DNA from 4 places in the Bacillus atrophaeus genome. Region 2 is predicted to be linked to each of the others. Evidence: riboswitches for the same ligand, from Rfam matches in the RefSeq annotation. Region 2 holds a riboswitch; each other region holds the start of a gene.

Region 1 (4,187 bases), 1.7 Mb from region 2:
TGACGGGCGGTGTGTACAAGGCCCGGGAACGTATTCACCGCGGCATGCTGATCCGCGATTACTAGCGATTCCAGCTTCACGCAGTCGAGTTGCAGACTGCGATCCGAACTGAGAACAGATTTGTGGGATTGGCTTAACCTCGCGGTCTCGCTGCCCTTTGTTCTGTCCATTGTAGCACGTGTGTAGCCCAGGTCATAAGGGGCATGATGATTTGACGTCATCCCCACCTTCCTCCGGTTTGTCACCGGCAGTCACCTTAGAGTGCCCAACTGAATGCTGGCAACTAAGATCAAGGGTTGCGCTCGTTGCGGGACTTAACCCAACATCTCACGACACGAGCTGACGACAACCATGCACCACCTGTCACTCTGCCCCCGAAGGGGAAGCCCTATCTCTAGGGGTGTCAGAGGATGTCAAGACCTGGTAAGGTTCTTCGCGTTGCTTCGAATTAAACCACATGCTCCACCGCTTGTGCGGGCCCCCGTCAATTCCTTTGAGTTTCAGTCTTGCGACCGTACTCCCCAGGCGGAGTGCTTAATGCGTTAGCTGCAGCACTAAGGGGCGGAAACCCCCTAACACTTAGCACTCATCGTTTACGGCGTGGACTACCAGGGTATCTAATCCTGTTCGCTCCCCACGCTTTCGCTCCTCAGCGTCAGTTACAGACCAGAGAGTCGCCTTCGCCACTGGTGTTCCTCCACATCTCTACGCATTTCACCGCTACACGTGGAATTCCACTCTCCTCTTCTGCACTCAAGTTCCCCAGTTTCCAATGACCCTCCCCGGTTGAGCCGGGGGCTTTCACATCAGACTTAAGAAACCGCCTGCGAGCCCTTTACGCCCAATAATTCCGGACAACGCTTGCCACCTACGTATTACCGCGGCTGCTGGCACGTAGTTAGCCGTGGCTTTCTGGTTAGGTACCGTCAAGGTGCCGCCCTATTTGAACGGCACTTGTTCTTCCCTAACAACAGAGCTTTACGATCCGAAAACCTTCATCACTCACGCGGCGTTGCTCCGTCAGACTTTCGTCCATTGCGGAAGATTCCCTACTGCTGCCTCCCGTAGGAGTCTGGGCCGTGTCTCAGTCCCAGTGTGGCCGATCACCCTCTCAGGTCGGCTACGCATCGTTGCCTTGGTGAGCCATTACCTCACCAACTAGCTAATGCGCCGCGGGTCCATCTGTAAGTGGTAGCCGAAGCCACCTTTTATGTTTGAACCATGCGGTTCAAACAAGCATCCGGTATTAGCCCCGGTTTCCCGGAGTTATCCCAGTCTTACAGGCAGGTTACCCACGTGTTACTCACCCGTCCGCCGCTAACATCAGGGAGCAAGCTCCCATCTGTCCGCTCGACTTGCATGTATTAGGCACGCCGCCAGCGTTCGTCCTGAGCCAGGATCAAACTCTCCGATAATGGATCGCAGATTAAGTTCGCCACATCCTGTGGTAACATCCGCGTGACCTGCATCGTGCAGGCCTTAGTTTGACTGACTACGCACATCGCTGTGCGATTTTTATGTTAAAACTTTGAATTAACAGGTACGTTTTGTCTTGTTTAGTTTTCAAAGATCATCTTGTCCGCCTCGTTTGAAGCAGCTTTATTACTATACCATTCAGCTTCTTTTATGTCAATAACTTTTTTTGATTTTTTTTGAAGCTTGTTGTTGTGTCACTGTTGTTTATCAGCGACGAATAATAATATATCATTCTGAAACATTTATTGCAATAGTTTTTTTAAAAAAATCTAGAATAAAATCAGAAACATAAATAAGGCAATTCTATTTATTCCTCTAAACTCTTTTAATCTCAGGGACTGATTGATTGAATACTAATTGAACACCGCATACTTCAGTGCTCAGTATTAGTGTTAAGTGCGTAAAAACTGGCACACCTGTTTACAGTGTGTCATCTCTTTTGGACTCATTTGAATTCACCTTACAACTACCCCTTTGAATATTTTCTTCTATATGAAGAGTAAACTAAATTTAGATTTTTAGAGAGACCGTTATAAGCTTATGCTTCAATGGACCGAACTGTATATGCTGCTGTTTTAATCACTTACATGTTATCTTGTTGTTTCTTTTATTTTCTTGTATAGTAGAAATGAACTAAATACTTGATGACCGCAAGGGGAGCATTAAAGCTGAGAGTGAACGGTTTCGTTCTGACCCTTTGAACCTGTTAGTTAACGCTGGCGTAGGGATGTGGCAAAGCCAAATGAATTGCAGAACGTAAAGCAGTGCGTGGAACTTTCCCCATCCTTCCCGCACTGCTTTTTTGTTTGTCCTTATGGATTGTCTAATGGAAGGGGAATTTTTATGAATCAATCAAAACAACTGGTACGCCTTATTGAAATTGCAATCATGACAGGGGCTGCAGTCATATTAGACATTATTTCCGGGATGTTTCTCCGGATGCCTCAAGGCGGATCGATCTCCATTATGATGATACCCATCTTTTTGATTTCGTTCCGGTGGGGAGTAAAAGCTGGCCTTACTTCCGGACTTCTGACCGGTCTTGTGCAGATTGCTATCGGTAATCTGTTCGCCCAGCATCCTGTTCAGCTTCTGCTCGACTATCTTGTCGCTTTCGCTGTCATAGGAATTAGCGGATTATTTGCTTCTGTTGTTTATAAAGCCGCTGTTTCAAAAGAAAAAGGGAAATTGATTGCTTCTGTCATTATCGCTGTTTTTATCGGGAGTTTTTTACGCTATGCCGCCCATGTCATTTCCGGCGCGGTGTTTTTTGGCAGTTTTGCCCCTAAAGGCACTCCGGTATGGATTTATTCTTTAAGCTATAATGCAACCTATATGGTGCCTTCTTTCATAATATGCGCTGTTGTGCTCTGTTTATTATTTATCACAGCTCCGCGTCTTTTACAGACAGAGAAGGCTTAACATTGCAAAAACCAGCGGAATCATTCCGCTGGTTTTTTATGTTTCCTCTAGATTCGCAACCAGTACATATCTTTCCGGAGCAGAGCCGATAAAGTCAAAGGGATAACAAGTCGATAATGTGAGCGTGGCACGCGGCTTAGGTACAATGATTGTTCGATCATCTGAATCTACAATTCGCACCTTTTTGACTTTATAAGTGAATGTGCCGTAGGATGCTTTTACGATTAACTTATCCCCTTTTCCAACTTCGCCCAGCTTTCTGAATACAGTATCACGGTGGCCGGCAAGGACCGAATTATCATTTTCACCCGGCAAGACGGAGCCTGCATAATGCCCTACTCCTTTTACAAGCTCGTCCTCATCCGTTCCATGGTAAATCGGCAATTCGGCGCCTATCTTCGGTATGACCAAATCGCCGATTTTTTCTCCCGTTTGAAAGGTTTCGTTAATTTCTTTAGCTTTTGTTTTTGGTTCTGCCGCCTTAGCGGTGCCTGAAGCATTTTTTTCATTTGCTGTTTGCTCTTTGAACTGGCCGAATTGAAACAGCGCGTAACCTTGTAATAGCTTCCATGCATTTGTGGAAGTAATATATAGACCTCCGGCTATTAGGCATATGGACAAAATAAAGACTGTTTTTCGTTTGTTAGATTGTTTAAAACGTTTAATGTGCGGTCACTCATTTCTTTTACTTCAATGATGCTGTTTTACGAAGTTTTCTTATCATAAGCAGTCCGCCGGCTAGCAATAAAAGCCCAAACATAGACCATTCCGCATAATGGCCTGCTGTTTTAGGGAGCTTGGCGCCTTTTACCGTTTTTTCCACCTGTGCGGCGCTGGTTTTTTTAGGCTTTGTTGACGTTTTGCTCTCTTTTACAATCTGTTCTGCTTTTCGGATATCGCTCCCGGTTTGATGTGCTGTTTCAGAGTCTACCATGTCCGCCGTAAAAATAGCGTCAAGCAGGAATTTTCCGTTCCAGTCATATAGTTCAACCAGAAGCTTGGACCCTTGGACCGGGTTGACAGACAACAGGCTCCGGGCTGTAAGTTCTTTTTTGCTGTTTCCATTAATGAGATAAAATTTCGTTTTCACTTGAAAAGTGTCTTGAAAATCGTTCATCACATCGAGCAGTTCCGCAATTTCGCCGGCAGATAGTTCACTGATGCTCGTAAAACTTGGCAAATCAAGCAGGCGGTCTGATAAAGCTAATAGCTTGTCCGAAAACTGAGGATCTTTTTTCTCCAAAGCGGACATATGCTGATAGAGATTCTCCAATTCATTTTGGTCGATG
Region 2 (4,187 bases):
TAAAATGGTCAGCAGCTGTTTCATGCGTTGTTCGTCCGCTGTCACATATAAACTTTCCCATTCGGTTTCCAGCATCATATCCCGCCCATAGACGCTTTGTAAGGTTTGAATAACAGAACGGGCCAAATCGATGATGTCTATCGTTTTCACATCCAGCTTCATGTCTTTCTGGTATTTGGCAAGGGTGAGAAGCTGATCCGTCAGTTTTGTCATTTTTATGGCTTCAGAGTGAATCGCCTCGACCGATTCTTTTAGCACCTCCGGTTTTTGCGCTCCCCACCTTTTGATTAGGCTGCTGTAGCTTTCGATAACGGTGATAGGGGTTTTCAGCTCATGCGAAGCATCCTGAACGAACTGCTGCTGTTTTTCATAATGCTCTTTCAGCATCTCCGCCATTTGATTAAATGTAAGCCCCATTTGGTATAATTCATCGTGTGACTGTCCCTTAAGCGAAATCGTTTTGAAGGTTTTTTCTCTTTGGATATCTTTCATCGTCTTTATCAGTTTTCTGATTGGATTGACAATGCGCCGGGCCAGCAGACTGCCAGCAAAGTACGAAGCGATGCATACCGCTGCGCTTGCCGTGATTAAAATAATCCGCAAAAGCAGCAGGCTCTCTTCCGTGTGCTCCTCTCTTTCAATGAGCTGAAGCGAGACGACTTCGCCATCTGACCAAATGACCGGTACAGCCGCGACGGCGTACAGCCTGCCATTCTGCTTTGTCACTTCTTCGGTCTGCCCGCTATGAAACACTTTCGGAAAATTCTTGTATGCTTTGTCTTTTGTCACTATGATAACGGCCTTTTTGTCTTTATCAACAACTCTGACCATCCCGTTAGCCGGAAGGTATGCCTGGAGCATATCCTCAAGGGCCACCCCTTCTGATTCAGCGGTATGGAGAGCTTCTGCAATATTGGCCGTTTCTTCGGCTAACCTTGACGCATCTTTTGACGTCAAGGCAGATGAAAAAATAAGATACACTGCCGTATGAATCAATATCAGCAATATGAAAAGCGATAAAGACGTATACAGGTGGATTTTGGTCTTTAGATTCATCGTCTACTCCTTGATTGCATATCCGACCCCGCGGACTGTGTGGATCAGCTGTTTTTCGTATGGGTAGTCCAGCTTTTTTCTAATATAGCGTATGTACACATCTACTACATTTGTATCTCCCAAATAATCAAACCCCCACACGGAAGTAAGAATTTGTTCACGCGTGAGCACCTGCTGCGGATGCTTCAGCATAAATACGAGCAGATCGAATTCGCGCGGCGTTAATTCAACCTCTTGATCCGCCCGTTTGACCTCACGCGTTTTTTCATTCACTTGCAGATCACCAAGTGATAAAAATGTGCCGGGATCTGATCCGTTTTGCCGGAGCGCCGCCCTGATTCTTGCCAAAAGCTCTTCAATTTCAAACGGCTTGGTTACGTAATCATTTGCTCCGATGTCCAAGCCCGTTACCTTATCAGGTATACTGTCTCTCGCGGTTAATAAAATAACAGGCGTATGCATGTCTGTTTTCCGCAATCGGCGGAGCACTTCAAGACCGCTGAGACCGGGCAGCATGACATCAAGCAGAACCAAGGCGAACTTTTCTTCTAATGCAGCGTGCAGACCCTCAGTGCCGGTTTCTTTAATAGTGGCCTTATATCCTTCATATTCTAATTCCAGCTGAAGCACTCTTGCGATTTTTTCTTCGTCTTCCACAATTAAAATGTGCCCTTTTTCCACATCCTATCACCCTTTCCTTGCTCTATATGAAAAAAATGATCATCCCTGTTTACAAATCCTATCTTATCATCTATGATGATCTCAAAATAAAAAATTGTATATGGAAAGCACTAGGGGTGCTATTTTGGCTGAGATAAAACGCGGCAACACGCGTTTTGATCCCTTATAACCCGATCTGGATAATACCAGCGTGGGGAAGTGCAGGATGACCGATACGACGCCTTTTTTTGCGTCTTCCGTTCTATGACTGCATATTCCCTATGGATATGCAGTTTTTTATTTTCCCAAAAAACAACCAGGAGGTCGGAGAAATGAACAACGTATGCGGCACAAGCAGAATCGCCGGTTTTCGATTTTCTTTATACCCGATGACAGATGATTTTATCAATGTGATCATGTCGGCGCTGAAGGAAACCGATACATCAAAGGTTTGGAAGAAGACAGATCATATCAGCACATGCTTTCGCGGGAAAATGGATCATGTATTTGACGCCGCCAAAGCTGTATACCTTCACGCAGCCAAAAGCGGAAAGCACATCGTCATGAACGGAACCTTTTCTATCGGCTGCCCGGGTGATACACAGGGTGATTCGTTTCTTTTTGAAGATGGCAAAAGATTGAATGACGAAAATACCCGTGAGATCCGAGCGGAGGCCCCTTGTCAGTTTGCGCTCTATCCGATGAATGAACTGGATTATATGGGCATCATTTCAGAAGCGGTCGATATCGCTAAAGCGCAAGGCACTTTTGTGCAGGGTGTGCATTATGCAAGCGAGCTTGACGGAGACGCTCACGATGTGTTCCGCACATTGGAGGCCGCATTCCGGCTCGCAGAAGAAAAAACAAATCATGTGACGATGACTGTGAACTTCTCGGCAAACAGTCCGTCAAGAAAGCAGGGATCAAATGAAAAGCTGGAAGGTTAGAGAAATTGTTGTTATGTCTGTAATCAGTGTTGTATTTGCCGTTATTTATTTATTATTTACGCATTTCGGAAATGTGCTTGCAGGTTTTTTCGGTCCGATGGGCTATGAACCGATTTACGGCATCTGGTTTATCGTATCTATTATTGCCGCTTATATCATCAGAAAACCCGGCGCGGCGCTCATTTCAGAAACCATTGCCGCGTTTGTTGAATGCCTGCTCGGCAATCCGTCAGGTCCGATGGTGATTGTGGTGGGACTTGTTCAAGGCCTCGGGGCTGAAGCGGTCTTTTTTGCCGCGCGCTGGAGAGTGTATTCTCTCCCTATTGTCCTTCTTGCCGGGATGGGCTCGTCAGTGACAAGCTTTATTTATGACTTATTCGTGGCCGGATATGCTGCACTGTCGCCGGGCTACTTGCTGCTCATGCTCATCATTCGTCTGTTTTCCGGAGCGCTTCTTGCAGGCCTTCTCGGAAAAGTTATCAGTGACTCACTCGCCTATACCGGCGTATTAAACGGCATGGCGCTCGGAAAGGAACTCAAGAAGAAACGGAAACAGGTGTCCCAGCATGCAGGGTTCTAATGAGCTCCTCAGCATCGACCGCCTGACTTTTTCCTACGAAGAAGATGAAAAGCCGATTTTTAAAGACTTGACGTTTCAGCTTCAAAAGGGAGAACGGGCACTATTGCTCGGGCCTAGCGGATGCGGCAAAAGCTCGCTGGCCCTCTGTATAAATGGCCTTTACCCAGAAGCTTGTGATGCGGCGCAGACTGGGCGCATCTCACTTTTCCAAAAAAATATTGAAGATTTTCAAGCTTCTGAAAAGCCCTCTTTACATATCGGAGTGGTCTTTCAAGATCCAGACCAGCAGTTTTGCATGCTCACGGTTGAAGATGAAATCGCTTTTGGGTTGGAAAACCTGCAAATGCCCAAGGAAGAAATGAAAGAGAGAATCGATGATGTATTAGTAAAACTCGATTTAACCGGCTTGAAGAATCAAACTATCTCAGCCCTGTCCGGGGGAACAAAGCAGAAAGTCGCGCTGGCTTGTATTTTGGCGATGGAGCCTGATCTTATTATTCTGGACGAACCGACTTCTCTTCTTGATCCTCATTCAGCACGCAGCTTTGTTCACATGATAAAGGAGCTGCAGGAGGAAAAGGGCTTCGGGCTTCTCGTCATTGAACACCAGCTTGACGAGTGGGCCCCTTGGGTGGAACGGACAATTGTGCTTGACGCATCGGGACAGAAAGTGATGGATGGTGAAACACCGGATATCTTTCAATTCCGTTCAGAAGAACTGAAAAAGATCGGCGTTGCCATTCCTCATGTCGCAGCCATGCAGGAAAACTTGAGCGCACCATTTACTTTGTCAAAAGAGATGCTGTTTACACAGCCGGTTCCCGCTTTCAAAGAAGGCAAGAATCTCCCTCTGACTGAGGATGTGTTAGAGGTAAACAGGCTTTCGTTTTCAAGAGGGCAGCGGGTGATCTTCTCAGACATCAGCTTTTCGCTTCGCGCGGGAT
Region 3 (4,187 bases), 140 kb from region 2:
TGTGGCTCTTAATGATTTTGTTTGCAGCCGGAGTTGTGCTTTATTTCTTCGGGCGGATCTTTAAGCATCGTTCTTTCGTGGAGTCGATGTCAAAAGGAACGATCCAAATTGGTACACGTGCGATTTTCACGTTGATTATCGTCCTTGTCGCATTGTCTGAATCACTTGGAGCTGAAAATATTCTCGGCGCATTTTTAGCTGGTGTGCTTGTTTCTCTGCTTTCGCCGAACAAAGAGCTGGTGCAGCAGCTGGATTCCTTCGGCTACGGCTTTTTGATTCCGATTTTCTTCGTGATGGTCGGTGTTAAATTAGACATTTGGTCGCTTTTTCAGGACCCATTGATTTTAATCATGATTCCGCTTCTCTTAATCGCGCTGCTATTGAGCAAAATCCTTCCTGTCCTTTACTTGAAAAAATGGTATGACAACAGGACGGTATGGGCATCGGGCTTTTTATTGACGTCTACGCTTTCTCTTGTCATTGCGGCTGCGACGATTGGAGAACGCCTGCATATCATCAGCGCGAATATGTCAGGGGCGCTGACTTTGGTTGCTGTCATTGCAAGCATTATAACGCCTGTCGGCTTTAAGAAATTGTTTAAAAGAGAAGAGGAGCCGGAGGAGAAAAAGACCATTACGTTTATTGGCGCCAATCAGATGACGCTGCCGGTAACATTGGAATTACCTGAGGAAGAGTATGAAGTCAGGGTGGTCCACGTATATCAGGAAAATGCAGAAGAAAAGCTGTCAGACTCTGTTTTCAGCGTGGAAACCATTTCTGATTATGAGCGTGAAACCCTTGAGTCACATGGGATATTTGAGACGGATGTCCTCGTTGTGGCGACAGGTAATGAAGATGTAAATGCTGATATTGCTCTTTACGCCAAAGAAAAAGGAACGGAACGCGTCATCGCAAGCGTCGGCTCAGTTGAACATGAAGCTGAATTAAAGGAGGAAGGCATCAATACTTTTTCCATTTTGCTTTCCACTAAGACACTGCTGCGTGCGCTTATCGAGGCTCCTGGTGTTATGAAGTTGCTCACAAACCAGGAATCTTCGCTGTACCAAATTAATATGGAAAACAGCAAATACGATGGTGTAATTTTGCGTGAATTCCCTCTAACGGGAGATGTCATTTTTGTCAGGATTTTCAGAGGGGTGGACAGCATTGTTCCCCATGGAGATACAAGGCTTCAATCAGGTGACCGTCTGATCGTGACCGGATCACGTAAGTATGTGACGGAAATGAAAAGAACACTGGAAGGATAAACCTTGACCAAAAATGGATTCATGTTAATATAGAGGTGCAGTAAAAATTAAAATATAATTGTATGACCACTAGGGGTGCCCTTCAAAAGGGCTGAGATAAAAGTGAGACTTTTAGACCCTCATAACTTGAACAGGTTAAAACCTGCGTAGGGAAGTGGAGCGGTATTTGGGTTATTTTATCTATGCAAATTCCAAACCACTTTTCCTTTCGGGAAAGTGGTTTTTTTATTTTTCAGAATGGAGGAATGACATGATGAAGTTTTCGCAAGAGTGTCGTCAGGCAGCAGCAGAATGGAGGAATGACATGATGAAGTTTTCGCAAGAGTGTCGTCAGGCAGCAGCAGAATGGTGGGATGGAAGCTTTGTCCATCCGTTTGTGCAGGGAATTGGTGACGGAAGCCTCCCGATTGACCGGTTTAAATATTATGTTCTTCAAGACTCTTATTACTTAACGCATTTTGCAAAGGTCCAGTCGTTCGGTGCTGCATATGCCAAGGATCTTTTTACGACGGGGCGAATGGCAAGCCACGCGCAAGGCACATATGAATCGGAAATGGCGCTGCACCGAGAATTTACAGAGCTTTTGGAAATCAGTGAAAAAGAGCGTGAGGAGTTTAAGCCGTCTCCTACTGCGTATTCTTATACCTCCCATATGTACCGTTCGGTGATGAGCGGGAACTTTGCGGAAATTTTGGCTGCTCTTTTGCCATGCTATTGGCTTTATTATGAAGTGGGCGAGAGGCTGCTTGAATGTGATCCGGGTCATCCGATTTATGAAAAATGGATAAATACCTATGGCGGCGACTGGTTTAAACAGCAGGTGGAAGAACAGATTAACAGATTAGATGAATTAGCGGAAAGCAGCACGGAGGAAGTCCGCGCCAAAATGAAAGAGAATTTTGTCATTTCCAGCTATTACGAGTACCAATTTTGGGGAATGGCCTACCGAAAAGAAGGCTGGTCGAACAGCGCCGCAAAAGAGGTGGAGAAACTTGGAGCTGCACGCGATAACTGATAATTGCCAGCGTGTTGAACATCTCGCGGCTTCGATCATTGCCGTTAAAGATGAGGTTGATTTCATTCATATCAGAGAACGGTCAAAATCGGCCGATGATATCCTGAAGCTGCTTGAGCTTATTTATCAAGGTGGTGTTGAGAAGCAAAAGCTGATTGTGAATGATCGGGTGGATATTGCGCTCTTTGCCAATATTCATCGTGTTCAGCTGCCGGGCCATAGTTTTTCGGCAAAACGGGTGAGAGCGAGGTTTCCTCATCTTCATATCGGACGGTCTGTTCATTCGCTTGAAGAAGCCGTTCAAGCAGAACGTGATGATGCGGATTACGTGCTGTTCGGGCATGTGTTTGAAACGGAATGCAAACAAGGTTTAGAAGGCAGGGGTGTGCAACTCTTGACAGAAATAAAACAAACGCTTGCGATACCGGTGATTGCATTAGGAGGTATAACGCCCTCTAGGATACCCGAAGTGAGACAAGCCGATCCCGCGGGGATTGCTGTCATGTCCGGAATATTTTCAGCGCCGGATCCTTTGGAAGCCTCCAGAAGCTATTCCCGCAAGCTAAAGGAGAACAAGTATGAAAAGGCACTATGATACAGTCATCATCGGCGGCGGGATCATTGGTTCAGCCATCGCTTATCATTTGTCAAAAGAAAAGCAAAAAACGGCTTTGTTTGAGAGCGGAACAATCGGCGGAAAAACAACGAGCGCAGCTGCGGGAATGCTTGGAGCTCACGCCGAGTGCGAGGCGCGGGATGCGTTTTTTGATTTTGCCATGTACAGCCAGCGTTTATATCAGGCGCTTGAAGCCGAGCTGAATGAACGGTCAGGCATTGATATCAGACGGCACAACGGCGGAATGTATAAGCTGGCGTTTTCAGAAGAAGACGTCGCTCGTTTACGGCAGATGGACGATTTAGACTCCGTAAGCTGGCATACAAAAGAAGAAGTGCTGGAGAATGAGCCGTATACGTCAAAAGAGATTGCCGGAGCCAGCCTGATTAAAGCTGATGTTCATGTTGAGCCTTTTTACGTATGCAAGGCTTACGCCAAAGCGGCAAGGCTTTCAGGCACTGAGTTGTATGAACACACATCCGTTACGGAAATAAAACGGGACGGAGATGCCGTCTGCATCACAACGACGGCCGGTGAAGTTTATGCGGATTATGTTGTCGTGGCGAGCGGGGTATGGAGCGGGCAGTTTTTTAAGCAGCTCGGTCTGAACCAAGCGTTTTTCCCTGTTAAGGGAGAGTGCCTTTCTGTCTGGAATGACGATTTTCCGCTTACGAAAACACTTTATCATGACCATTGCTATATCGTTCCGAGAAAAAGCGGCAGATTGGTCGTCGGGGCGACAATGAAACCGGGAGATTGGAGTGATAAGCCGGAACTTGGCGGACTTGAATCCGTTATGCAGAAAGCAAAAACAATGCTGCCGGCCATCCAATATATGAAGGTAGACCGTTTTTGGGCTGGGCTGCGGCCGGGAACTGGAGACGGCAAACCTTATATCGGCAGGCACCCGGAGGATAGCAGGATTCTATTTGCCGCAGGCCACTTCAGAAACGGAATTTTGCTGGCTCCGGCTACTGGTGAAGTAATTTGCGATTTGGTCATGGACAGAAAGGTCAATCAAAAATGGATAGACGCGTTTAGTATTGATCGCAAGGAGGCGGTTCAGGCATGATGCTTCAGCTGAATGGAAAACAAGTGGAATGGGACAAGGACACCGGCACTATCCAAGATTTACTCGCGTCCTACCAGCTTGAAAATAAAATTGTCATTGTGGAGAGAAATAAAGAAATCATTGATAAAGAGAACTATCGGCATATTAATCTCTGTGATCGGGATGTTATAGAAATTGTCCATTTTGTAGGAGGCGGATGAGAAATGCTAACAATTG
Region 4 (4,187 bases), 210 kb from region 2:
AAGGACATCATCCGTCCCGTTTTTCCCTGATCCCGGCGGTGAGAAAAGAACAGCGGGTGTTCTTTTTCGGTGCATAACCCGCTCACTGAAATATTTTCATTACTGATGCCGCTTTCTATAAGAATCAGTCTGTTTAATTCCTTCAAATCGAGTTGGTACTGCCCCGGTCCCGTCTCATTCACGGCGTGTTCCGCGGAAAAAGGGAGCGCGTTGACTTCAGTGATGACACGGTCATCAACCGTATAACAGCCGGCGCTGATAGACGGGCCGATGACAGCCTGTATATCCGATAACCGGGAGCCTTCCTCATCTGTCCAGCGTTTGACCATTTCCCGGCCGATCTGTTTCACAGTCCCTTTCCACCCGGCATGGGCGATCCCGACAAGCAATCTGACCGGGTCATAAAAAAACAGAGGCACACAATCGGCAAAGCATAAGGCCATAAATACATTCTTTTCGCATGTATAGAGCCCGTCCGTTGCTTTAAAAGCGGATGAGTACTCGCGAGCCCCTTTTCCGCCGTCTTCATGCGTCACTTTTCGGACATGATGTTCATGTGTCTGATCGGCAAATACCCATGATTGTAAATCAGTATCAAACAACCCGGCGATTTTTTTTCGGTTTTCAACAACATCTGCATCTTTGTCATGAACATGCAATCCTGTATTTAACGATTCAAAAGGCGGCTTGCTGACACCGCCGTTTTTCGTAGTAAATCCGGCAATGATCTTTGCGTTTTTTTGATTCGTTTGATTCCAGTCTTGTATCATGAGTGTCGAGGGGGTGGTGAGACTGAATGGGTGGTATGTATTCATGATGATCCAACCTTTCGACAAACATTATTGAAATGTGTAATTTCCCACTTATTTTACCACATCTTTATGCATTCGTTTAGCGGCGTTTTTCAAATTTAATGAATAAATGTGCCGGAAGGAAGCGGGTTTTCCGGCATTTAACAGAAAAAGCGCCGCAAAAGCGTTCAGTCTTTCGGTTCACTCAAACGAACCAGGATGACATCTTCCCCGATTTTAACTATATTTCGCCAAGGAATGATCATTTCCTCTTCTTTTCCGAAAAAACCAAGAACTTTTCCATTTCCGCCGAGAATGATGGCTTGAATTTTTCCAGTGGTGACGTTTATGTCGATGTCACCGATGCTTCCTAATTTTTTGCCGTTAGATACATTCACAACATCCTTTACTTGAAATTCAGAAATGCTGATCATTCCATCACGTCCTTTGTCCGTTCTTTTTCTTATTATATGAACGGGATGGCTGAACCTTGTCAAGCATGTGTAAATTTCATTGTTCTTTGCGGGTGCTGCACCATTTGATAATAAAGCTGAGCATAATCTTCGTATAATCAACGAGCTGCTCAATTGAGACTTCTTCATTTACGGCATGGGCATTGTGCAAATCTCCGGGACCGTAAATGACACTCGGAATTCCTGCGTTGTAAAGCCAGCCGCCGTCTGTTACTGACTGGGAAACATCTATAACCGGATTTGTTTGTTTAATATGACGGTGTGAAGCTGTAAGCTCTGAAACAGCAGGATGGTGCGGGTCAACTTCAAGAGCGGGAAAAATTTCTCCTCTGTCTTCTATCATAGAAGAGCCGCCCCACGTAAAGACAGGTCGATTTTCTCTCAGCCACACATCACTATCACTCAATCGATTAATATGATCCTCTATCTCCGCAGCTACTTCCTCATGTGTTTCATTCGGATAAAAATGCACGGTAATCCATAAACGGCATTCATCCGCGATAAAAGCAGCGTGTCTTCCGCCTTCTATTACAGCCGGATTGATCGTGTTCGTGCCGGCCTTAAAGCCGGGATAGCTTTTCATAATCGCCCAGTGGCGCTCCAGCTCGCCAAGCCCGTGTATGATTTTAGCCATTTTTTCGATCGCGCTTGCCCCAAAGGTTCCTCCGCCCGCATGAATCATGTTCCGCCTTGTGCCGTCATGGAAGGTCTGGCGGCTTTTCAATTCGATCCAGCCCGTGATGACGCCGCCTTGTCCTTGAATATGCAGATCGCTTGTATCAGCAACAACGGCAAAGTCGGCGCGGTAACCTCGTTTGCAGCACTCCAGAGTTCCGGCCTCTCCTACTTCTTCACCGATGACAGATTGTAAAATCACATCTCCCGGCAGATCAATCCCCGCTTCACGAATCAATTTCAAAGCGAAAAGCACACTCGCCATCCCGCCTTTCATATCAGCTGCACCTCTGCCGATCAAACAGCCGTTTTTTTCAACAAAATGAAACGGGTCATGCTCCCAGCCTTCTTCATCCACCTCAGCCACATCCACATGCCCGTTAATAATTAAGCTTTGATGGCTGTCTGAATCTGTTCCTTTTAAAACTCCCACTACATTGGGGTCTCCCGGATAAACCTCCCACTTGTCAATTGAAAAGCCCATTTCTCTCAAGAACCCGGCAATCCATGATTGAATTTTGTCTGTGTTTCTGGCCGGCGGCGCCGGTGTTTGAAAAGAAATTAATGTTTTCGCAAGCTTAATCAGTTCATTCTTTTGTTCCTCAGCCTTTTGCAATAAAGCATCTATTTGTTTATTCAATGTCATTCGCTCCTTTTTTGTCATATAAAAAACCGCTTCATTGTATATGAAACGGCTCATGAAAGCAGCGGAGCGCAGACGTGCTGCGTACTCCGCTTTTTTTCACCGCTTCCCTCCGCTGGCATGATCCAGATCAGGTCAATCAGGGTTGAGACACACGTCTCTCTCAGCTCAAAGATAAGCACCCCTAGGATGAACATATTTAATTATCAGGCATTTGTGGTTTGTTTGGCTCTTGTTAAAAACGGACGGCCATTATTCCATAATACGTCGATCGGCATATCGAAAAATGATGAAAGTAAATCGTCAGAAAGCATTTCCTTTATATCGCCTGCTGCAAATACCTCTCCTTCTTTTAATAGAAGGGCTTTATCGAATACAGGCAAAATTTCTTCAGCATGATGAGTCACATACAGAATCGACGGAGCATTTTCTTTTCCTGCGATGTATGTAATCGTGTCTAACAGGTTTTCCCGCGCCATAAAATCAAGGCCTGTAACCGGTTCGTCCAATATTAACAGTTCAGGGTCCGCCATGAGCGCTCTCGCGATCAGCGCCCTTTGTTTTTCTCCTTGAGAGAGCGTTTCGTAACGGCGGTCCGCATAGCTGATGGCTCCCAAATCTTTTAAAAGATTGATAGCTTTTTCTCTGATTTCTTTACTCGGTGTTTCATATAAGCCAATTGAAGCATACGCCCCGCTAAGCGCAATTTCAAATGCTGAATCTGCAGGGTACAATTTTTGCTGAAGGCCGGCAGACACCAGTCCGATTTTCCGTCTGAGCTTATCACCAAGCTCAGTTTTCCCAAACTCATGCCCTAGCACCTGCATATCTCCAGAAGTGGGAAAATAATAAGAACAAAGCATATTTAAGAGCGCCGTTTTCCCCGCGCCGTTTAAGCCGTAAAGCACCCAATTTTCGTTTTGCTGCACTTTCCAGTCTATATCTTTTAGAATCCATTTCCCGCTTCGTTTTAACGACACGCGGTCAAGCTGTAAAATCATTATGGCCCTCCTTTTCATAAATCCGCTGAACTGTTTCAATTTTCATAAAACTTTGTACGAACTAGGATACCTTACTTTTTCCGAAACGTAAACTGCCTGCGCTCCCCAATATAAAAAGCCTTTAAAGCAAGGGTTTGCTTTAAAGGCTTCATCATGCCCATTATTGATGAATGTTCTTATTCATTTGTTTGATTGCCGCCTTTTCAAGCCTCGAAACCTGCGCTTGGGAAATGCCGATTTCTTCTGCCACTTCCATTTGTGTTTTCCCTTGGAAGAAACGTTTTCTTAAAATCATTTTTTCCCTGTCGTTCAGTCTTCTCATGCCTTCTTTTAAAGCGAGTTCTTCAATCCATTGTGTATCTTTATTGCGCTCGTCACTGATTTGGTCCATGACATAAATAGGATCCCCGCCGTCATTATATATCGGTTCAAAGAGAGAAACCGGATCTTGGATGGCATCCAGCGCAAACACAATTTCTTCATGCGGTACTTCAAGGACTTTGGCGATATCCTCTGCTGTCGGCTCCTTGCTTGTCTCACTGATCAACCGTTCTCTTACCTGAAGCGCCTTGTATGCGATATCCCGCAGCGACCGAGAGACGCG

Evidence for each region. Region 2 has a riboswitch for thiamine pyrophosphate ahead of AAHT65_RS13985 (Ykof family thiamine-binding protein). Riboswitches for the same ligand answer to the same signal wherever they lie in the genome.
Region 1: linked by a shared signal. The riboswitch ahead of thiT (energy-coupled thiamine transporter ThiT) and the one ahead of AAHT65_RS13985 (Ykof family thiamine-binding protein) in region 2 are both predicted to bind thiamine pyrophosphate.
Region 3: linked by a shared signal. The riboswitch ahead of tenA (thiaminase II) and the one ahead of AAHT65_RS13985 (Ykof family thiamine-binding protein) in region 2 are both predicted to bind thiamine pyrophosphate.
Region 4: linked by a shared signal. The riboswitch ahead of AAHT65_RS15105 (acetylornithine deacetylase) and the one ahead of AAHT65_RS13985 (Ykof family thiamine-binding protein) in region 2 are both predicted to bind thiamine pyrophosphate.

The regions. Positions count from the first base shown of each region.
Region 1 is NZ_CP154443.1:212,294-216,480, forward strand. It holds rRNA gene AAHT65_RS01240 (16S ribosomal RNA) at 1-1,415, opposite strand, end outside; TPP riboswitch at 2,120-2,221, shown strand; gene thiT (energy-coupled thiamine transporter ThiT) at 2,320-2,898, shown strand; gene AAHT65_RS01250 (class D sortase) at 2,935-3,519, opposite strand; gene AAHT65_RS01255 (processed acidic surface protein) at 3,584-4,187, opposite strand, start outside.
Region 2 is NZ_CP154443.1:2,746,944-2,751,130, reverse strand. It holds gene AAHT65_RS13995 (ATP-binding protein) at 1-1,056, opposite strand, end outside; gene AAHT65_RS13990 (response regulator transcription factor) at 1,060-1,737, opposite strand; TPP riboswitch at 1,840-1,951, shown strand; gene AAHT65_RS13985 (Ykof family thiamine-binding protein) at 2,049-2,663, shown strand; gene AAHT65_RS13980 (ECF transporter S component) at 2,644-3,243, shown strand; gene AAHT65_RS13975 (energy-coupling factor transporter ATPase) at 3,230-4,187, shown strand, end outside.
Region 3 is NZ_CP154443.1:2,605,361-2,609,547, forward strand. It holds gene AAHT65_RS13125 (monovalent cation:proton antiporter family protein) at 1-1,268, shown strand, start outside; TPP riboswitch at 1,330-1,438, shown strand; gene tenA (thiaminase II) at 1,576-2,283, shown strand; gene tenI (thiazole tautomerase TenI) at 2,261-2,878, shown strand; gene thiO (glycine oxidase ThiO) at 2,862-3,971, shown strand; gene thiS (sulfur carrier protein ThiS) at 3,971-4,171, shown strand; gene thiG (thiazole synthase) at 4,175-4,187, shown strand, end outside.
Region 4 is NZ_CP154443.1:2,959,947-2,964,133, reverse strand. It holds gene pgeF (peptidoglycan editing factor PgeF) at 1-815, opposite strand, end outside; gene AAHT65_RS15110 (YlmC/YmxH family sporulation protein) at 980-1,225, opposite strand; gene AAHT65_RS15105 (acetylornithine deacetylase) at 1,302-2,585, opposite strand; TPP riboswitch at 2,673-2,778, opposite strand; gene AAHT65_RS15100 (ABC transporter ATP-binding protein) at 2,789-3,583, opposite strand; gene sigG (RNA polymerase sporulation sigma factor SigG) at 3,744-4,187, opposite strand, start outside.